Regions from separate parts of the Paenarthrobacter aromaticivorans genome, predicted to be linked through region 1. Evidence: riboswitches for the same ligand, from Rfam matches in the RefSeq annotation. Region 1 holds a riboswitch; each other region holds the start of a gene.
What was found. A riboswitch is a leader RNA that binds a small molecule or an ion and turns the genes downstream of it on or off. The one in region 1 is predicted to bind thiamine pyrophosphate.
Positions count from the first base shown of each region.

Region 2: another riboswitch for thiamine pyrophosphate. It lies ahead of thiC (phosphomethylpyrimidine synthase ThiC); the one in region 1 lies ahead of KSW38_RS13760 (bifunctional hydroxymethylpyrimidine kinase/phosphomethylpyrimidine kinase).
Region 3: another riboswitch for thiamine pyrophosphate. It lies ahead of KSW38_RS08285 (FAD-dependent oxidoreductase); the one in region 1 lies ahead of KSW38_RS13760 (bifunctional hydroxymethylpyrimidine kinase/phosphomethylpyrimidine kinase).

Region 1 is NZ_JAHOPC010000008.1:61,547-68,677, forward strand. Features, by position in the region: gene KSW38_RS13755 (Rne/Rng family ribonuclease) at 1-1,906, shown strand, start outside; TPP riboswitch at 2,067-2,165, shown strand; gene KSW38_RS13760 (bifunctional hydroxymethylpyrimidine kinase/phosphomethylpyrimidine kinase) at 2,157-3,698, shown strand; gene rplU (50S ribosomal protein L21) at 4,077-4,385, shown strand; gene rpmA (50S ribosomal protein L27) at 4,445-4,708, shown strand; gene obgE (GTPase ObgE) at 4,842-6,428, shown strand; gene proB (glutamate 5-kinase) at 6,418-7,131, shown strand, end outside.
Region 2 is NZ_JAHOPC010000003.1:15,057-22,187, forward strand. Features, by position in the region: gene trmD (tRNA (guanosine(37)-N1)-methyltransferase TrmD) at 1-266, opposite strand, end outside; gene rimM (ribosome maturation factor RimM) at 267-821, opposite strand; gene KSW38_RS06765 (RNA-binding protein) at 953-1,195, opposite strand; gene rpsP (30S ribosomal protein S16) at 1,197-1,616, opposite strand; gene KSW38_RS06775 (hypothetical protein) at 1,805-2,257, opposite strand; gene KSW38_RS06780 (VOC family protein) at 2,364-3,236, opposite strand; gene KSW38_RS06785 (amidohydrolase family protein) at 3,314-4,396, opposite strand; TPP riboswitch at 4,481-4,588, shown strand; gene thiC (phosphomethylpyrimidine synthase ThiC) at 4,584-6,431, shown strand; gene KSW38_RS06795 (alpha/beta fold hydrolase) at 6,414-7,131, opposite strand, start outside.
Region 3 is NZ_JAHOPC010000003.1:359,173-366,303, reverse strand. Features, by position in the region: gene KSW38_RS08300 (RNB domain-containing ribonuclease) at 1-283, opposite strand, end outside; gene KSW38_RS08295 (ferritin-like fold-containing protein) at 325-993, shown strand; gene thiE (thiamine phosphate synthase) at 1,037-1,720, opposite strand; TPP riboswitch at 1,748-1,865, shown strand; gene KSW38_RS08285 (FAD-dependent oxidoreductase) at 1,858-3,126, shown strand; gene thiS (sulfur carrier protein ThiS) at 3,123-3,359, shown strand; gene KSW38_RS08275 (thiazole synthase) at 3,362-4,159, shown strand; gene KSW38_RS08270 (4a-hydroxytetrahydrobiopterin dehydratase) at 4,174-4,509, shown strand; gene KSW38_RS08265 (cytochrome c-type biogenesis protein) at 4,604-4,906, opposite strand; gene KSW38_RS08260 (DUF3107 domain-containing protein) at 4,942-5,166, opposite strand; gene KSW38_RS08255 (TetR/AcrR family transcriptional regulator) at 5,217-5,951, opposite strand; gene moeB (molybdopterin-synthase adenylyltransferase MoeB) at 5,958-7,131, shown strand, end outside.

The sequences.
Region 1 (7,131 bases):
TGCAGTAAACCTTGAGGGCCAACCGCGCCGGATCGAGAATGCGCTGAAGTCCGGCGATTCCGTCCTGGTGCAGGTTACCAAGGACCCCGTTGGCCATAAGGGCGCCCGCCTCACCAGCCAGATTTCCCTTCCGGGCCGCTACCTTGTGTACGTGCCGGGCGGTTCCATGACCGGTATCTCGCGCAAACTGCCCGACGTCGAACGCAACCGCCTCAAGCGCATCCTCAAGGACCGCTTGCCGGAGAACGCCGGCGTCATTGTGCGCACGGCCGCAGAGGGTGCTTCCGAGGAAGAACTGACGCACGACATCAACCGTTTGCGCGCGCAGTGGGAAGGCATTGAAGGGCAGGCGTCCTCCACCAAGGTGCTGGCCCCGGAATTGCTCTACGGCGAGCCTGACCTGACCATCAAGGTGGTCCGGGATGTCTTCAATGAAGACTTCTCCAAGCTGATCGTTTCCGGCGACGACGCGTGGGACACCATTGAGGCTTACGTCACCTACGTTGCTCCCGACTTGGTGGGCCGCCTTGAGAAGTGGACCAAGGATCAGGACATCTTTGCTGCCTGGCGGATCGACGAGCAGATCCACAAGGCACTGGAGCGCAAGGTTTTCCTTCCGTCTGGTGGTTCCCTTGTCATCGACCGCACCGAAGCCATGACCGTGGTGGACGTCAACACAGGTAAGTTCACCGGCAGCGGTGGAAACCTGGAAGAAACCGTCACCAAGAACAACCTTGAAGCGGCCGAGGAAGTAGTTCGCCAGCTGCGCCTGCGTGATATCGGTGGCATCATCGTCATCGACTTCATCGATATGGTCCTCGAATCGAACCGTGACCTGGTGCTCCGCCGATTGGTGGAATGCCTGGGCCGTGACCGCACCAAGCACCAAGTGGCCGAAGTGACGTCGCTGGGCCTGGTGCAGATGACGCGCAAGCGCATGGGCACAGGCCTGCTTGAGGTGTTTGGTGAGCAGTGCGAGCACTGCGCCGGGCGCGGTGTCGTCACCCATGACGAGCCCGTGGAACACCGACGCGCCAACGTCGTTGCTGCCGAGCACCACCGTCCGCACGCCGAACCCCAACAGCCTGCTGCGCGCACGGATCGCAAGCGTCGCCGTGGGAAAGGTGGGGGAGCCGCAATGGCCGAAGTGCCCCCTACGCTCCACAGCACGCCTGCCGCCCCCGCGGCTCCGGCGGCCACTGAGTCCGTGGACCCGGTCCGCCAGGCCAAGGCTGAGGCCACCAGGGCAGCTCTTGCCACCATCGCCGCCGCAGCGCATGCCGCCCACTTGCACGATGATGAGGTTCACCGTGCGGAGGAGCAAGCCCGCGCAGGAGGCCAGCAGGGTCACACGGATGAATCCGCCCCTGAAGCTGCAACCGGCGATGCCGGGGTACCGGCTGCACGTGATGCCGCCAGTCATGACGCTGCGGTTCGGGAAGCACGCTCCACCCCAGTTCTGCGTTTCGGTGGCGAAGAAGTGGCTCTTCCGTTTGTGGAGCACCACGAGGAATCACCTGCCGGCAAGCCGGCCATGAGCCTGGACCTGTTGGCAGAGGCATTTTCGCACCTCGGTGCCGCACCGGCTGCAGAGGAAGAGGCGTCTTCGGTTTCCGAACCTGCGACTGCTTCCGCGGTTTCCCCGGCCAGTTCTCCTGCTGTCACTGAGGATGAGCACGATCATTCATCGCGTTCCCGTGGCCGTCGCGGCCGAAGGAACCGCAGTGCCAGCAGGGCGCAGGGTGCCGCCAACGAAACCAGTGTGGAACATCACGACGTAACTGCTGCCGCCGCAGGTGGATCGGCCCATGAGGCCAAGGCGCCGGCAGCAGAAGAGCCTGCCAAAAAGAAGGTAGCTGACGAGCCCATCATCCTTGGGGTGGGAGTTCCTGCTTCCGAGTTGTAAGCACGGCACACGCCACTAAGCAGTGACATGGTCGTAGAGCAATAAGAGTCCCGCAGCATCCGTTTCGGCGGATGCTGCGGGACTCTTTCGTTGCTGCCAGTCACATCCATTCCCGGAGGCCGTCCGGTTCCCGGGCCGACGGGCTTACGGGCTACGCTAGGAAACTGACACGGGGTGCCGGGCACTGGGCCTGGCTGAGATCCAGACCCGTTGAACCTGTCCGGTTAGCACCGGCGAAGGGATGTCCACCATGGCTTCATCGTCGAATTCCGCCGTCTACCCCGTTGGTATCGGAGCAGTTCCGGCCCGGCCACATCCGCGTGTGCTCAGCATTGCAGGCTCGGATCCTTCTGGCGGCGCCGGAATCCAGGCAGACCTGAAGAGCATCGCAGCGCACGGTGGCTATGGCATGGCTGCCATTACGGCTTTGACGGCCCAAAACACCCTGGGCGTCAGCGCTGTTCATGTTCCGCCCGTGGAGTTCCTCCGTCAGCAACTGGACGCGATCAGTAGCGATATTGACATTGATGCGGTCAAGATCGGGATGTTGGGTGACGCGGCCGTCATCGACGAAGTCCGCAGTTGGCTCGAAGAGGTGCGTCCCGCCGTCGTGGTCCTTGACCCGGTGATGGTAGCCACCAGCGGCGACCGTCTTCTGCATGAGACCGCCGAAGCATCTCTGCGCAGCCTCTTGCCGTTGGCGGATCTCATCACCCCAAACCTTCCCGAACTGGCGATGTTGTTAGGTGAGCCAGAAGCCCCGGACTGGGCGACGGCGCTTGACCAAGGCAAGCGACTGGCTGCTGAGTGCGGAACGACCGTTTTGTTGAAGGGTGGCCACTTGGCAGGAAACGACTGTCCGGATGCGCTGGTCAACACGAGCGGTTTGCTGCGCCAGGACGTCATCGAGGTGCCGGGGACCCGAGTGGATACCAGGAACAGCCACGGAACAGGGTGCTCGCTTTCCTCGGCATTGGCCACGGTCCAAGCCCGCACGGACGATTGGGAGGCATCGCTCCGCGAGGTCAAGCCGTGGCTGCTGCAGGCCCTCGCGACGGCCGACGGCCTCAAGGTAGGCAAGGGTAGCGGGCCGGTCCACCACTTCCATCACCTGGAGCCAGCGCTGAATCCTGCCGGGAAATCCGGCGACTTTGCCGCGCGGCTGTGGGCCGAAGCTGTACCTGAATTGGAGGCAATATACGGCCTCGCTTTCATTCAGGGCCTGCAGTCGGGGCGTCTGCCGGAGCCCCAGTTCAATTACTACCTCGCCCAGGACGCCATCTACCTGAACGGCTATTCCCGGGTTTTGGCGCGTGCGGGTGCGCTTGCCCCCACGGAAGAAGAACAGCTCTTCTGGGCAAAATCATCGCAACTCTGCCTTGAGGTCGAGTCCGAACTCCACCGGGACTGGCTGAGCACGCGTCCGGCTTCAACAGAAACCGGACCCATGACAAGGTCGTACGTGGACCACCTGCTGGCGACATCGGCTTCGGGCAGTTACGCCGTTTTGCTGGCGGCAATCCTGCCCTGCTACTGGCTGTACGCGGAGGTAGGGCAGCAACTTCACGCGGCGTATGTCCAAGCCGGCGCTCCCAGCGACCACCCTTATGCCGCATGGCTGAAGACATACGCGGACGAGGAGTTTGCTGCCGCAACCCGGAAGGCGATCGACTTTACCGATGCTGCGGCAGCTGGCGCCTCTGCGCAGGAACGCAAGGCCATGGTTGAGGCCTTCGCCCAGTCCTGCCGCTACGAAACGGCCTTCTTCGATGCCCCCAGGCTCTTCGCCTAAGCAGGGTTTCCGAGGTTGCCGAGTGGAACAAATCCACAAAGCTCCAGCGCGTCGCGGGCCAAACCGCAGTATCGCCGTGCAAATCCTGTAGGCTGTATGGGCACGGTGCCGGGAGAGTCCGTTACAACTGGTGGCGCAAGTCACTCGATAGCCTCCGGACCCGGCCTCATTTGCAGCTGAAGGTCAAACTAGCGTAATCTTGATCTTCGGTGCTTACGCCAACACTTGGGTTATGCCCCTTGGAATTGTTCATGGGATGACTCGCGGGCTTCGATCTGAAGTCCACGGCGTTGAGGCACAGCGCGAACCAAGCCTGATTCCGGTTCAAGGTTCCGCACGCAAATTTAGTAAGAAACGTCGAGAGAAGTGAGTACCCAAGTGGTGTACGCGATTGTCCGCGCAGGCGGCCGCCAAGAAAAAGTTTCCGTTGGAGACTACGTAACGCTGAACCGCGTCCCCGGTGGAGCCGGCAGCACGCTTGAGCTGCCCGCCTTGCTCCTGGTTGACGGCGACAAGGTCACGTCCGCTGCCGCGGACCTGGCCAAGGTCACGGTCACGGCTGAGATCCTTGAGGACCTTCGCGGTCCCAAGATCGTCATCCAGAAGTTCAAGAACAAGACCGGCTACAAGAAGCGCCAGGGTCACCGTCAGGAACTGACCAAGATCAAGATCACGAGCATCAAGTAACTTTCGTTACTCTGTTCAGATTTTCAGTTTCCCCAGAAATTTAGAGGCAGGCATTTCACATGGCACACAAAAAAGGCGCGAGCTCCACTCGCAACGGTCGTGACTCCAACGCACAGCGCCTCGGCGTCAAGCGTTTCGGTGGCCAGGTAGTTTCCGCAGGCGAGATCATCGTTCGCCAGCGTGGAACCCACTTCCACCCGGGTGCAGGCGTCGGCCGCGGTGGCGACGACACCCTGTTCGCACTCGAGGCCGGTGCGGTTGAGTTTGGTACTCGCCGCGGTCGTCGCGTAGTGAACATCGTTGCTGCTGCAGCTGCAGAGTAACAACAAGTTCTGAACCGGTGGAGCGGGCCAAACGGCCCGCTCCACCGTTCTTTTAACCGCATTACAATCGATTAGGGCGCTTATGGCGCTCTGGTTTTTGCAACAGCGCTGGCAACAGCAAGAGGAGATTCACGTGGCGAGCTTTGTAGACCGGGTAGTCCTGCACGTATCCGGCGGAACCGGCGGCCACGGCTGTGTCTCTGTCAAGCGGGAAAAGTTCAAGCCACTCGGTGGTCCTGACGGCGGCAACGGTGGCAATGGTGGAGACGTCATCCTTCGGGTTTCCGCGCAGACCACCACCCTGTTGGACTATCACCACGCCCCCCACCGCCACGCCACCAACGGTGGCCCTGGCATGGGCGATTGGCGCGGCGGCAAGAACGGCGAAACCTTGATCCTTCCTGTGCCGGACGGCACCGTGGTGAAGACCAAGGACGGCGAAGTCCTGGCTGACCTCGTTGGCGAGGGCACCGAATATGTTGCGGCTGCAGGTGGCCAGGGAGGCCTTGGAAATGCCTCGCTTTCGTCCCAGAAGCGCCGTGCGCCCGGCTTTGCGCTGCTGGGCATCGAAGGCGAATCCAGCGACATCGTCCTGGAGCTGAAGTCCATCGCCGATATCGCTTTGGTCGGATTCCCGTCCGCAGGAAAGTCCAGCCTCATTGCAGCGATGTCAGCTGCACGGCCCAAGATTGCCGATTACCCCTTCACCACTCTCATTCCCAACCTTGGCGTTGTCCAGGCCGGCGACATCCGTTTTACTATCGCGGATGTGCCCGGACTGATCGAGGGCGCCAGCGAGGGCAAGGGCCTTGGCCACAACTTCCTGCGCCACGTGGAGCGCTGCGCGGCCCTGGTGCACGTCCTGGACTGCGGAACCCTGGAATCGGACCGTGATCCCCTCTCCGATCTGGCGATCATTGAGGCGGAACTGGAGAAGTACGCCGTTGACATGAGCTATGCCGGCGTCGACGGCGAGGTTGTGCCCTTGAATGAACGTCCCAAGCTTGTTGTCCTGAACAAGGTGGACCTTCCTGACGGCAAGGACATGGCCGAGTTCGTCCGGCCCGACCTCGAAGCACGCGGCTACCGGGTCTTCGAAGTCTCGGCAACCAGCCATGAAGGCCTGCGCCAGCTTGGCTTCGCCATGGCTGAGATCGTCAAGGCCGCACGGGACGCGGTTGAGACTGCGCCTCCCAAGGTTGCCCCGCCCATCCTTCGTCCGCGTGCCGTCAACGAGAGCGGATTCCGGATCCGCCGCGAGGAAAAGAACCTCGAACCGTTGTTCCGCGTCCTTGGGGAGAAGCCTGTCCGCTGGGTCAAGCAGACCGACTTCACCAACGAGGAAGCCATCGGCTACCTGGCTGATCGCCTGGCCAAGCTTGGCGTCGAGACTGAGCTCTTCAAAGTTGGTGCCAAGCCTGGCGATACCGTGGTCATCGGTGAGGACGATGGCGTGGTCTTCGACTGGGAGCCCACCATGATGGCCGGCGCTGAACTGCTGGCAACTCCCCGCGGTACCGACATCCGCGTTGCCGACATCGGCGACCGTCCCACGCGTTCACAGAAGCGCGATGAACAGATTGAGCGCCGCGAAGCCAAGGCTGCTGCCCGCGCCGAACTGGAAGCCGAGCGCAAGGCGGGCATCTGGACTGAGTCCGTCAGCCGCCGTCGTGCCCAGCCTGTAACGGAAGGCAACCTGGATACCGGTGATGACGACTAGGACCGTCGAAGTTCCGAACGAAGAGGTTCTTGAGCGCCAGGCCCTGGCTACTGCCAAGAGGATTGTGGTCAAAGTTGGCTCGTCCTCGCTGACCAGTATCAAAGGTGGCATCTCCGAGAAATCGCTGACGTCGCTGGTTAATGCGTTGGCTGACAAGCGTAACGCCGGCACGGAAATCATCCTGGTTTCTTCGGGTGCGATTGCAGCCGGCCTTGCCCCGCTTGGGCTGGCCAAGCGTCCGAAGGATCTTGCCACCCAGCAAGCCGCGGCAAGCGTGGGGCAGGGCCTGCTGATGGCGCGCTATACGCAGGCTTTCAGCGCGCATGGCGTCACGGTCAGCCAGGTCCTGCTGACGGCTGACGACCTCATGCGCAGGACCCAGCACACCAACGCGTTCCGGGCCTTGGACCGCTTGCTGAATCTTGGCGTCGTTCCGGTCGTTAATGAGAATGACACCGTCGCTACCCACGAGATCCGCTTTGGCGACAACGACCGCCTTGCGGCTTTGGTGGCCCATCTGGTCCGCGCCGACGCTCTCGTGTTGCTCTCCGACGTCGATGCCCTCTATGACGGTCCACCCTCACATGGGGCCAAGCGGATCGCCTTGGTGCGCGGTCCGCAGGACCTCGAAGACGTGACCATTGGCAAGGCGGGCAAAGCAGGTGTGGGCACCGGCGGCATGATGACCAAGGTGGAGGCGGCT
Region 2 (7,131 bases), on a different contig from region 1:
GGCGAAGGCACGATCAGCACAGGTTTGGTGCCCTCGCGAACCCCGGCAACCGACTCAAGCGCCTGCGCCCACGGCTCGGGCTTCATCACCATGCCGGCGCCGCCCCCATAGGGAGTGTCGTCCACGGTCCGGTGCTTGTCAGTGGTGAACGTCCGGAGGTCGTGGACGTTAAGTTCCAGGAGCCCATCCTGGCGTGCCTTGCCTATCAGCGAAAGTTCCAGTGGGGCAAGGTATTCAGGGAAGATGCTGACGACATCGATCCTCATTCAGGCATCATCCCCGGCGCCGTCCTTGGACTCCTCGGCCGTGTCATCGTTGATTTCGAAGAGACCAGCAGGCGGGGTGATGAGAATGAAGCCGTCCTCGATGTTGACCTCTGGCACGATTTCATCGACGAAGGGAACCAGAATTTCCTTTCCTTCCTCCGTCTTGACCGTCAACAGGTCCTGAACCGGCATTGTGGTCAGCGCGGCAACTTTGCCCACAACCCGTGAGCCAACCCGCGCCTCCAGCCCAACGAGTTCGTGCTCATACCAGCCTTCATCGTCGTCTTCGTCGTCGAGTTCTTCGGTTTCAATGAAAAGCTTCGCGCCACGGATGGCCTCGGCGGCATTGCGGTCTGCAATTTCTTCGAAGCCCAGCAGGAGGATGTCCTTGTTCCATCTGGCGCTGCGGATGGTCAGCGGGCCCGCAGAGGCCGGTTCCACGACGAATTCGGTTCCAGCGACGAAGCGCTCGGAGGGGGCGTCGGTGAGCACTTGCACCGTCACCTCGCCGCGTATGCCATGGGGTTTGCCGATCCGGGCCACCTGGAGCTGCATGGGTTCCTCTGAATTCTCGTTGTGCCCGCGCTGCATGGCAGCAACGGAAGTGAAATGATCGATAAAGCAATCCGGCCCCTCCACCATATTCGGTGAAGGGGCCGGATCTAAGACAAGTATTGCTGAGCGCGTTACCGGCGACGATCGGTGTCGACGACGTCGACCCTGACCTGCTCGCCACCTGCCAGGGCTGCAACCACAGTGCGCAATGCGCGTGCGGTACGTCCCTGACGGCCGATCACCCGTCCGAGGTCCTCCTGGTGAACGCGCACCTCGAGGGATTCCCCGCGGCGGTTGTTCCTGGCACTGACCTTGACATCCTCAGGGCTGTCAACGATCCCACGGACCAAGTGCTCGAGCGCTTCTGCCAGCAATTTACTCAGCCTCGGTGGTCTCTGCTTCAGCCTCGGCCGGAGCTTCGGCTTCGTCCTTCTTGGCCTTCTTGGTGATGGCTTCCGGAATGATGACGGAACCCTTCTCCGGGGCTACGAAGGCTTCCTTCGGAGCTTTGGTCTTCAGGGTGCCTTCCTGGCCCGGCAGGCCCTTGAACTTCTGCCAGTCACCGGTGATCTTGAGGATCGCAGCAACCTGCTCGGTCGGCTGGGCGCCAACGGAAAGCCAGTACTGGGCGCGCTCGGAAGCGACCTCGATGTACGACGGCTCTTCGGTGGGGTGGTACTTGCCGATTTCTTCAATGGCACGGCCATCGCGCTTGGCGCGGGCATCCATGACGACGATGCGGTAGTACGGTGCGCGCATCTTACCGAAGCGCTTAAGGCGAATCTTTACGGCCACTTTTGTGGTCACTCCTGTTTCTGAAACGGGGTTGAACCCGACGTTCTGCACCCGTGGGGCGGGCCATACTTGGGGGTTCGAAAGGACAAGATTTGGGCACGGAGAGAGGGGCCGCGCCAATCAAGTACCTGACCATTGTGCCAGATGCCGGAAGTAATTACGACTTTCGCCACTCCCGGCCACAACGGTCAGACAGACCAAACGTAGAGCCCTGACCGCTCCGCCTTTTCCACGTCAGTGGCCAAGGCGGCCAACTGCTGCACGTATTGACGCGATTCGTCCGCACCAAAAGGCATGTCGTCCTGAGCCGCCCACGCCGCAGCGACGTCGTCAAGAACGTTCCCGTCGCCTTCGCTTTCATACGTCAGCAACTCGGCCAGCGCCCTCACCATCGCCTCCGGAACACCAAGGAGGGCGTCGCTGGTGACATCCACCAGCGCCAGTTCGTAGTCTGCGCCGGCAGCGTGGACGGCTTTACCCGCAAGGTCACCCAATTGTTCGACCTCAAAGTCGGTGATGCCATCGATCCTGACGGCGGGGCCGGTAACGTCAGCGCCCCGATCCAAGGCAGCTGCCCTCTTGAGTGCTTCATCGTGGGTGGCTACAAAAATTTCGGCAAAGCCCATGGAGAGTGCTCTCATTCGTTCGTGCTGACGGGGCGGCGGCAAGGCCCAAGGGGGCAAATACCGTCAATGCCCAGCCTAATGCAGTCCCTGCCCATGCTCGCGGAAGCCAGCGCGAGGATGCTTAGCGCACTGCCACGCGCAGCTTGTTGCGCCAAGGGTCTTCGAACTGAAGCTCCAGGCCCGTATGGTGGTTCGCCACGGACGCAACCTTCAGCCGGTCAGCCAGTGCGGCGACGTCATCCGCGGACGGCACCTCGATCAAGACTTCGCCCAGGCCCAGAGTGTCCTTTCGGGGTCCAGCCCCTCGGCTGTTCCACACGTTCATCGCCATGTGGTGGTGGTACCCGCCGGCAGATACGAACAACGCCTGCCCGTGCCAGCCCGCCGTCCTCTCAAAACCCAGCGTGTCCACATAAAAATCCTGGGCGGTCTGTACGTCACCTACCTGAAGGTGCACGTGCCCGACGCCGGCTGCGGCTTCCCGCTGGCCAGTCACGGCGGCCTCACTCAAGTGTTGCTGGAGGAAACGCTGGGGCGGCAAGGCAACATTGTCCATCACCACGGTCTTCCCATCCCACTGCCACACATCGCGCGGTTTGTCGTAATAGAGCTCGATGCCGTTGCCTTCCGGATCAGTGAAGTAGAACGCTTCGCTCACCAAATGGTCAGCACTGCCTACAAAGGCGCGCGGTTCATACTCTGCCGCAGTGGCGATGGTGGCCGCCAGGGAAGGCTGGTCCTGGAACAGGATGGCCGTATGGAAAAGCCCCGCTTCCCCACGGCCTGGAATCTGCAGGCCGGCAGCGGGAGCGAGGTGGACTACAGGCTTGCCCAAGCGCCCGAGGTACAGCCCGCCATCCTGCTCGGCCACGATCTCCAAGCCCAAGGCACGCTGATAGTAGTCACTCATTACCCTCATATCGCCGACCTTGAGCATGACGGTGCCCATGGTGAGTTCGGCAGGAAGGAGATCCTGGTTGGATATCGTCGTCATGTGAAGCTCCCGGTTCATAGATGGCCGCCCTTCGGCACGTTCTACTAATCTAAATTACTTGAAGCTTCAATTTATTCCTAGTAGACCAGTTTTCCGCGCAGGACTACATGCTTCAGGCTTGCCACAGTTGCGAGGTTCTTCCTGGGATCATCCCGGCAAAGCACGACGTCGGCACTTGCCCCTTCGCTGATGCCCTCGGCTCCGAGCCACTTCCGTGCGCCCCATGTGGCGGCGCCCAGAACGGCAGTGGGCGGCAGGCCGGCGTCGTGCAGTTCCTTCATTTCGTCAGCGATCCTGCCGTGCTTGATCACGCTCCCTGCGTCAGTTCCCGCATAGATGGAAACACCGGCTTGGTAGGCCTCCAGCACCCGTTCTCGGCGCCGCTCCCAAAGCCGGGTCATGTGCTCGGCATAGACCGGAAACTTAGGTGCGGCCTGGGCGGCGATATCCGGAAAAGTCGCGATGTTTACCAACGTAGGAACAATCGGGACGGACTGCTCCACCAGGCGGGGAATATGCCGGGGCAAAAGGCCGGTTGCATGCTCAATGCAGTCAATCCCGGCGTCGAGCATGTCATCAATGGTGTCTTCAGCGAAGCAGTGGGCCGTCACCCTGGCCCCTTCGTCGTGGGCGGCGGCGATGGCATCCCTTACGACGTTCGCGGGAAACGAGGCGGAGAGGTCACCGGCACCGCGATCGATCCAGTCGCCCACTAGTTTCACCCAACCGTCCCCGTCCCGGGCTTCCTTACGGACTGTCTCCACCAGCTCGCCCGGCTCCACTTCGTGGCCCAAGCCACGCAGGTAACGCCGGCTCCGGGCGATGTGGCGTCCGGCACGAAGCAGCCGTGGGAGGTCCTCCCGCCGCTGAACCCAACGTGTATCGCTTGGCGAGCCGGCGTCACGGATCAACAATGTGCCGGCTTTTAGGTCCGCCTGTGCCTGGGCAAGAGTTGTTTGCTCATCAACCGCCCCGCCGACGCCAAGTCCAATATGGCAATGGGCGTCTACAAAACCAGGAAGGACCCACCCCTCCAGTGTGGAATCGGGCGCGGCAACGGGACGGTCGAACGTCAGTTTGCCATCAACGGACCACAGTCCGTGTCGTTGCTCGTCTCCTGCGACAAGCACAGGACCGGTGAATTCGATGATGTTGGCCATGGCAAAAGCCTAATCTGCCAGGCATGGGCCAATCCTCACGACCGGGTGTGACTGGGACGCCGATCGGAGCTGTGGTAGCTTCGTCTACGACCACACGGGGGCCCCTGCAGGGGCTGAGATCGGACTGAAGCAGTCTGCGACCGTTGAACCTGTCCGGGTAATGCCGGCGAAGGAAGTGAGTAATCCTTTGAGCACCACCAAAACACAGCACAGCTCTGCCGAAAACCAGACCAACACCAGCGAAAAAGCGGCGGAAACCGTCACGCAGTCGCTGAAGTCCCATTCGTTGGCCTGGTTGGAAGACCCGGCAAATGGTATCCGGGTCCCCGTTACGGAGATTGCGTTGGAGCCCTCCCCCAACGGTGAGGCCAACGAACCACTGCAGGTATACCGAACTGCCGGACCGGGCAGCGACCCCGTGGTGGGCCTGGAACCGTTCCGCACCGGATGGATCGAAGCCCGGGGAGATACCGAGGCATATTCCGGGCGGGAGAGGAACCTGCTCGACGACGGCAAATCAGCGGTACGCCGCGGTGCAGCATCCCAGGAGTGGAAGGGGGCGCAACCGGTGCCCCGCCGCGCCGTCGAAGGTAAGACGGTCACCCAGATGCACTATGCAAAGCAAGGCATCATCACGCCGGAAATGCAGTTTGTCGCACTGCGTGAGAATTGTGACGTCGAACTGGTACGCAGCGAAGTGGCTGCCGGGCGCGCCATCATTCCCAACAACATCAACCACCCGGAATCCGAGCCCATGATCATTGGCAAGGCCTTCTTGGTCAAAATCAACGCCAACATCGGAAACTCGGCCGTCACCAGTTCCATCGCCGAGGAAGTTGACAAGCTGCAATGGGCAACCCAGTGGGGTGCCGACACCGTCATGGACTTGTCCACTGGCGACGACATCCACACAACCCGCGAGTGGATCATCCGCAACTCCCCCGTTCCGATCGGCACTGTACCCATCTACCAGGCCCTGGAGAAGGTCAACGGCGAAGCCAACAAGCTCACGTGGGAAATTTTCCGGGATACCGTCATCGAGCAATGCGAACAGGGCGTTGACTACATGACAATCCACTCCGGAGTGCTCCTGCGGTACGTGCCCTTGACGGCAAACCGTGTGACAGGAATCGTCTCCCGCGGCGGCTCGATCATGGCGGGGTGGTGCCTGGCGCACCACGAGGAGAACTTCCTCTACACGCATTTTGATGAGCTCTGCGAAATCTTTGCCAAGTACGACGTCGCCTTCTCGTTGGGCGACGGCCTGCGTCCCGGCGCCACAGCCGATGCCAACGACGCCGCGCAGTTCGCTGAGCTCGATACGCTTGCCGAGCTGACCCAGCGCGCTTGGGAATTTGATGTGCAGGTGATGGTTGAAGGACCCGGGCATATTCCCTTCCACTTGGTCCGCGAGAACGTGGAACGCCAACAGGAACTCTGTAAAGGTGCCCCCTTCTACACCTTGGGACCGCTGGTCACGGACGTTGCTCCTGGCTACGACCACATCACATCGGCAATCGGTGCAACGGAAATTGCGCGCTATGGCACGGCCATGCTCTGCTACGTGACGCCCAAAGAACACCTTGGACTGCCAAACAAGGACGATGTGAAGACCGGTGTGATCACGTACAAGATCGCAGCGCACGCAGCGGACCTCGCCAAGGGACACCCGGGCGCAAACGAACGCGACGACGCTTTGTCCAAGGCCAGGTTCGAGTTCCGTTGGCGCGACCAGTTCGCACTGTCCCTGGACCCGGTTACCGCAGAAGCCTTCCACGACGAAACACTTCCCGCCGAACCTGCCAAGACCGCGCACTTCTGCTCGATGTGCGGACCTAAATTCTGCTCGATGCGCATCAGCCAGGACATCAGGGACGAGTTCGGTTCGGCCGAGGCGCAGGCCACCATTGCCGGGATCTACGACGGCATGCGGGAAAAGAGCGAAGAATTCCTGGCGTCAGGCGGCAAGGTGTACCTGCCTGAGCTGCAGCTTCCCCCAACCCGGACGGCGGAGACTTCAGGAAACCTTAACTGACCTCGTCCGGACAACATCGGCTACAAAAGAGCGAATAATCCGGTCTCCATCCACCGAGTCCTGGGGCCGGTGCCCTCCAGCTGCTACGCGGCGGAGGGCACCGGTGTCCTCCAGGTACCCCGCGATTTCTTCGTACAGTGGCTCCCACCCGCCCGTAAGGACGAGGGTAGGTACACCCGGAACTATGTGCAGGGGCGCCTCCCAAGGAGGTGCCTGCAGCCGGAGGCGACGTGCGGAACGGCGAGCTTCGGGCGTGTCCGGCCCGCTGGCTTCGGCCGAAAATGCACGCCTGAAGTATTCGCGTTCGTAGTCGGCGTCCTTAAGCTGGTTGCGCACGTCAAACAGCGGTTCCATGAGCGAACGATGGAATGTCGTGGCAGGCAGCTCGGCTGTCAGGGATAAACAAGCCGGTTCAACCAGTGTCAGTGAATGCATCAGGTCCGGGCGTTCAACTGCTGCGAGCATGGCGGAGATTGCACCTTGCTCATGCGCCACCACATGGCCGCCACCAGAATCCACCAGCGAAGCAACCACGATGCCGACATCCGCAGCGACGTCTGATTCCATGGGTTCAGCCACGGGATCAAAGCCGTGCCGGCGCAGGAACAGTGCGTCATATGACAGGGCCATGCCGTGCTGCTTGGGCCATGCCGAGGCGCCAAAACTCCCCAGTCCGTGGACGAAGACTACGCGCTGTTTG
Region 3 (7,131 bases), on a different contig from region 1:
GCACGTCCGCGATTGCGTAGAGGACTTTGTAACCGTCACCGGCACGTTCAATGAATACCGCTTGGTCCAGGTCGGTGGACGTGGCTGGATCGATGGTCACAAACGGAATGTCCCTGAGGTCACGGTCCGGCAGCGTGTGGTTTTCTACTGCTTTCCGGGCTTCCGCCACGGCTTCGGCCGGATACTCGCCCGGGAGCTCCAGTTCGGTCCGGAGGGCTGCAAATGCCTCCGCGAGCTGGTCCGACGAGTCGTCGACGTTGGGCGAAATCCGATGATGTGACACGAAAATCAGGTTAGCCCGAAATCGCTGGATAGTCTTGGACCATGAGCACTTCCTTGGACGATAATGCTCGTGTCCAGCGCCTCTCCTCGGAGCTGTTGGGAGCCATGGCATACGGCGAGCTCTCGGCGTTTGGCCGGCTGTCTTTCGACTCCCGGTACGCTCCCACGCTCCATGACAGGGCAGTGCTGGCGAAGATCGCTGTGGGTGCCTACGGAAACTTCGCCATGATCAGCAGCCGGCTCTCGGAGATGGGACTCGACGCCGAAGAGGCCATGCTTCCGTTCCAGCGTTCGTTTGACCACTTCCATGAGCGAACGAGGCCAGCGGACTGGTTTGAATCCGTCATGAAGGCGTATGTGATCGACACCGTGTCTTCGGACTTCTACCGCATGGTCGCCTCATTCCTTGATGCCGGGACGCAACTCTTTGTCCAGAAGGTTGCCTCCGCCGACCAAGCCACGGAAGTGCTCCGTATCCTCCTGCGGCGCGCACTGGCGGATGACCCGCGCCTGTCATCGCGACTGGCTTTGTGGGGTCGCCGCCTTGTCGGTGAGGCACTTACCCAAGCCCAACGAGTCGGCATGGAACATCCCGACCTGGGACCGCTCCTCAAGGCCGGAGGGGATGCCCGAGCAGCAGTCAGGGCACTCACCGCTGAGCTTGCCGAGCGGCACGGGCGCCGGATGTCGGGGCTTGGACTGACGGCTTAGGCTTCGACCCGCCCTAGCCGCCGCCCAAGTCCGAGCCGACTGTCTAGCCGGCGTCGAGGGCTCCCAGCAGCGCCTTGCCTGCCGCCGTCGGGTCCTCCGCTTCAGTGATGGCCCGCACGACGACGATCCGGCTCGCTCCTGCGGCAACCACCTGTTCAACGTTGCTGAGGTCGATGCCACCGATCGCGAACCAGGGAAGCAGCACGCCACCAACAGTTTCCTCGTCTGCGCGTTTTACGGCTTCCGCGGCATATGTGACCAGGTCCAGCCCAACTGCGTCACGACCAGGCTTTGTGGGCGTTGCCCACACCGGACCAACACAGAAATAATCCAGTCCACTCCTGCCAGGGGAGGCCGTTATGGCGGCGTCAACCTGCTCCGGCGTATGGGTGGAGAGGCCGATCACGGTGCGGTCGTGGAGGAGGTGACGTGCGGCGCGCAGGGGGATGTCCTTTTGCCCGATATGGAACACCGGAGCCCCGGAAATACTGGCAACATCGGCGCGGTCGTTGACGGCCCACAGCCGCCCGTGCCGTTGGGCAACGTCGTGCAGAACCTCCAGGACCTCAAGCTCTTCGGCGGCCTCGAGCGTCTTGTCGCGAAGCTGGATGATGTCTACGCCGCCCTCGAACGCGGCGTCGACGAAGTCTTCAAAATCGCCCTGCCGTTTGCGGGCATCGGTGCACAAGTAGAGACGGGCAGTGGTGTGGACATCATGCTGGGTCATGGAAACCAGAGTAGTTCCTCTAAACTGGGCACGTACTGCGGGAGCCGTGACAGCGTCATATGACCGTCCGGCTGAGAGGGCTTCAGCGCCGACCGCTTGACCTGATCCGGCTAATACCGGCGTAGGGAAGGAAACATATGGCAGAATCCCGCCAAAACCCCTTGCATGCAGATGTGGCCGTGATTGGTGGCGGCATCATTGGCCTTGGCATCGCGCACGAAGCCCGCCGCCAGGGCCGCTCCGTGGTCCTCATTGATCCCACCCCTGCATCGGGTGCGACGTTCGCTGCCGCCGGGATGCTGGCTCCGGTGAGTGAGCTCCACTACCAGGAGGAAGACCTCCTGGAACTCATGCTGGAATCCTCGCAACTGTGGCCCGCTTTCATCCGGAGCGTCCAGGGCAGCGAATCAGCCACCGGATACCGCACGACGTCGACCATTGCCGTTGGTGCCGACGCCGCGGACCGTCGCGCGCTGGCAGACCTCCGCATCGTGCAGCAGGCCGCGGGGCTGCACGTGGAGCCCTTGTCATTGCGGGAAGCGCGTGAGCGTGAGCCTCTGCTGAGCCCACAGATCTCCTGTGCCTTCGACATACCAGCCGATCACCAGGTGGATCCTCGGCGCCTTGCACGATGCCTCCTGGAAGGATTGTCAGCCCACGGACCAAGTGATGCAACGTGGGTTTCCGGGGCTGAAGACGGTTTCGCCCTGCCGTTCCAAGCATCCCGGTTGCTCTGGGATGGGGACCGGGTCTCGGGGGTCGAACTGTATCCCGGCACCAAAACGGACTCCGGCGTCGTCATTTTGGCTTCGGAGACTGTAGTGGCCTGCGGACTCGACGCAGCAAGGATCGGCAATCTCCCCGAGGGCCTCAATCTGCCCCTGCGGCCCGTTTATGGCGACATTCTCAGGCTGCGCGTTCCCCAACACCTCCAGCCCCTGATCACATCCACCGTCCGGGGCATGGTCCGCGGGGTGCCGGTCTACATCGTGCCCCGGGATGATGGCACGGTGGTGATTGGAGCCACCCAGCGCGAGGACGGACTATCGGTATCCACCAATGCAGTGTCCGCCGGTGGCGTCTACCAACTGCTGCGGGATGCACAGGTGTTGGTTCCGTCGGTAGCGGAACTGGAACTGTTGGAGGCGACAGCTCGCGCACGGCCCGGGACTCCTGACAACGCACCATTACTGGGACGCGTTACTGGGCCCGAAGGCACTATCGACGGTCTCGTGATCGCAACCGGGTTCTTCCGCCACGGCGTCCTGTTGACGCCTGTGGCCGCCAAAATCGTAGGCGGGCTGATCAGCGGCTCAGCCGACCCCCGATGGTCCATTTTCCGGCCCGATCGATTCACGGCAACGCGGGATCACCGCCTCCAACCAGCAATCAAGGACACACCATGAACATCAAACTCAACGGCTCCGATCACGCCGTGGCGGACGACGCATCAGTCAGCACGCTGGTCAGCGCCATCACAGGCCGCGTCCTGGACCACCGGGGACAGGCAGCCGACGGCGGCAAGCTGGGTGTCGCCGTCGCACGTAATTCCGAGGTAGTGCCGCGCAGCCAATGGGCAGCGACTGCGCTCGCCGATGGAGACGAACTCGAACTCGTAACCGCAGTCCAGGGAGGCTGAAAATGACCGCAGCAAATACTGAGATCCGCACTGATGCTTTAGTGATCGACGGCGTCGAATTCGGCTCCCGCCTGATCATGGGTACCGGTGGTGCGCCGAGTCTGGATGGGCTGGGAGCAGCCCTCCTGGCGTCAGGAACGGAACTGACCACTGTGGCAATGCGGCGATACTCACCGGCCGAGACAGGTTCACTGTTTCAACTCCTGCTGGATCACAACATCCGGGTCCTGCCCAACACCGCTGGCTGTTTTACTGCCAAGGACGCAGTGATGACGGCAGAGCTCGCCCGGGAGGCGCTGGAGACGGACTGGGTGAAGCTGGAAGTCATCGCCGATGAACACACGCTCCTTCCGGACGCGGTGGAACTCGTGGAGGCAACGGAACAGCTGGTGAACCGTGGCTTCAAGGTCTTCGCCTACACCAATGACGATCCTGTCCTTGCGCTCCGGCTGGAAAACCTGGGTGCCACGGCAGTCATGCCCCTCGGCTCGCCTATTGGGACGGGGCTGGGCATCCTGAACCCGCACAACATCGAACTGATCGTGTCCCGGGCCTCCGTGCCGGTAGTGCTTGACGCCGGCATCGGGACCGCCTCTGATGCCGCGCTTGCCATGGAGCTGGGCTGCGATGCTGTCCTGCTGGCAACAGCTGTGACCCGTGCGCAGAATCCGGTGCAGATGGGCGAAGCCTTCAAACACGCGGTGATCGCCGGTAGGCTGGCCAAGCAGGCAGGCCGTATCCCGCGCCGGGAGCACGCCCTCGCGTCATCGGCCATGGAAGGCCGGGCAGAGTTCCTCTGAATGAAGGAGCCGTTGTGGCTGACAGGAAAGAGCCATTGACCCAGGTCGCTATGGAGGCCGCCCTCAAGGACCTTCCGGACTGGAGGCTCCAGGACGGCCTGGTGACGGTGTTCAAAACCTCGACGGCGGCGGACGCCTTGGCGCTCATTGCCGCCATTGGCCAGATCGCCGAGGAACAGAACCACCATCCGGATCTTGACTGGCGTTACAACAGGGTGTTCCTGCGTTACGTTTCCCACGACGCCGGCGGCCAGGTGACCCAACGCGACGTCGCCGCTGCGGCCGCCGTGAGCGAGGCCGCAGCCGCATCAGGTGCCGCGGCGCAGCCGGATCGCTACCCAGGAGCTTGAACGGGACAGAAGGTTAAATGGCTCTGGCCATCACCCACGGGTGATGGCCAGAGCCATTTAAGACTGAACAGCGTCGTTTGAGAGCGACCAGCGCCTAGAGCCTCAGGGCTTTGGTGAGGGCGGCGGTGTCATGCTGGGTGCGCTTGCGGCCCAGAAAGACCACAACGGCAATCGCGATGACCGTCCCCAACACGATAGGGAGGATCCAGGGGATCCAGGTCAGCCCGGGCTGGTAACCAAAGCCGGCCATGATGAAAGCTATCCAGCTCAGCACGCCCACGGTTGCCGAAACGCCCGCCGGCAATGCAACGCCGTACTTGCCGTGTCGCTTGTCATTTGCCCACACGATGAAGCCTGTAGCGATGGTGGCAAGAACCACCACAACGAGTGAAAGCATGGAGACTCCTTAGCGGCAGCTGTAGCCGGGAACCGCTAGAGTGCGCCGAAGCCGACGCGGCGGACTTCCTCGGCACCAATTTCAACGTAGCCCAACACGCTGCCCGGAACGATGATCTGGCGGCCCTTCTCATCCGTGAGCCGCAGGTCCGAACCCTTGGAGATGGCCTCTCCGACGATCTTGGCTACAGCATCAGCATCGAGTGCGGATTCGAGCACAATTTCACGGCCAACATTCTGAATGCCGATCTTTACTTCCACAGCAAGGCCTCCAAGCCAATCAAGTTTTAAGTCAGTCCTCTATTTGTAGCCTAGGACTCTTTGGGGAATCGACTGATTCCGCGCCAAGCTAAACGATAGATCAGATCACTGGCTACATCGAGGTCCAGGTTTCCATCGGTTTCCAGCCAGTAGCGGGCGCTGACCTGCGCCATTCCTGCCAGTCCCCGGCCCAGGAGCTGTGCCTCCAGAGGAGGCAATTTGGTGTCCTCGGCGATGACGTGGGCCACGGCGTCGGCGAACGTTTTGTTGAACGTCTCCAAGCGCGAGCTGACATCGGGGTCATTAATGAGGTCAGACTCGAAAACCAGGCGGTGGGCTTGGTCGTCGTCGGCAATGAACCTGTAGTAGGCCCGCATGACTGCCTTCACGCGCTCTTTGTTATCCGTGGTGGAGTTCAGGGCGTTGAGCATCAAATCGGTCAGGGCGGCCAGGTGGCTGTCCAGCAGCGCCATGTACAACTCGCGCTTGGAAGGGAAGTGCTGATATAGGACCGGCTTGCTCACATGCGCTGTCTCGGCAATTTCGTCCATGGCGGCGCCGTGGAAGCCGTTGGAGACGAAAACTTCCAACGCGGCGTTAAGCAGTTGTGCGCGGCGCTCGTCCCGGGGCAACCTCGCTGAACGCGTCGAACCAGTCCGTTCTTGCTTCGCTGGTGCTCCATCGTTTGCCCGTGTGCCGTCAGCCACAGTCTGCCGCCTTTCCTTTGCAGTTATGACCACTGTACCGGTGGGTAATATGACCGGGCGGCATCGGCAGGCATACATTGGGGTATGGCCTCAATTCTTGCTGCCCACCCCGCGCCCGCTGTCCTGCCACCCCTCGTTGAACCGGCCGCCGCACTAACGCCGGCCGAGGTGGAACGGTACTCCCGGCATCTCATCATTCCGGAAATCGGCGCTCTGGGCCAACGCAGGCTTAAGAATGCGAAAGTTCTTGTCATCGGTGCCGGCGGGCTGGGATCTCCAGCATTGCTGTACCTCGCTGCGGCGGGCGTAGGAACCCTGGGAATCGTCGACGACGACGACGTAGACCTCAGCAACCTGCAGCGTCAGGTCATCCACGGCGTCAACGACGTCGGCACGCCGAAAATCGAATCTGCGCGGAAGGCCATTGCGGAGCTGAACCCTTTGGTGGATGTTGTCCTGCACAACGTCCGCCTTGACTCCTCGAATGCCTTGGAACTGTTCGCGGATTACGATCTCATCCTGGACGGCGCGGACAACTTTGCCACCCGCTACCTGGTCAACGACGCCGCCGCGATTTTGGGCAAGCCGTACGTCTGGGGCTCCATCTTCCGGTTCGACGGCCAAGTCAGCGTCTTCTGGGCCGAGCACGGCCCCACCTACCGTGACCTCTACCCTGAAGCCCCGCCTGCCGGCTCGGTGCCCTCATGCGGTGAGGGCGGAGTCTTCGGTATGTTGTGTGCAGCCGTTGGCTCCCTCATGGTGACGGAGGCAGTTAAGCTGATTACCGGCGTCGGCCGTTCCCTGCTTGGCCGGGTAGCGTTGTTCGACGCCCTTGGGGGCAGCTGGCGCGAAATCAAGGTCTCCAAGGATCCTGAAGCGGAGCCCATCACTGAACTCGTGGACTATGAAGCATTTTGCGGGGTGACTCCGGTTGCTGCTACTGACCAGGAGCACACCGTCACCGCGAAGGATCTCGCCCGGATGCTGGCCGAGCGGGAAGCTGGTGAACGCGACTTTGAATTGGTGGACGTCCGCGAGTCCGGCGAGCACAGCATCGTGAACATCGACGGCTCCGTCCTCATCCCGCAGGGCCGGATCCTTTCAGGCGAGGCTTGGATCGAATTGCCGCAGGACAAGGACATCGTGTTCCACTGCAAGGCCGGTACGCGCTCTGCTGCCGTCCTGGAGGCGGCACAGAAGGCCGGCTACACGCGCGTCAGCCATCTCGACGGCGGTATCCTCGCCTGGGTCCGCGACG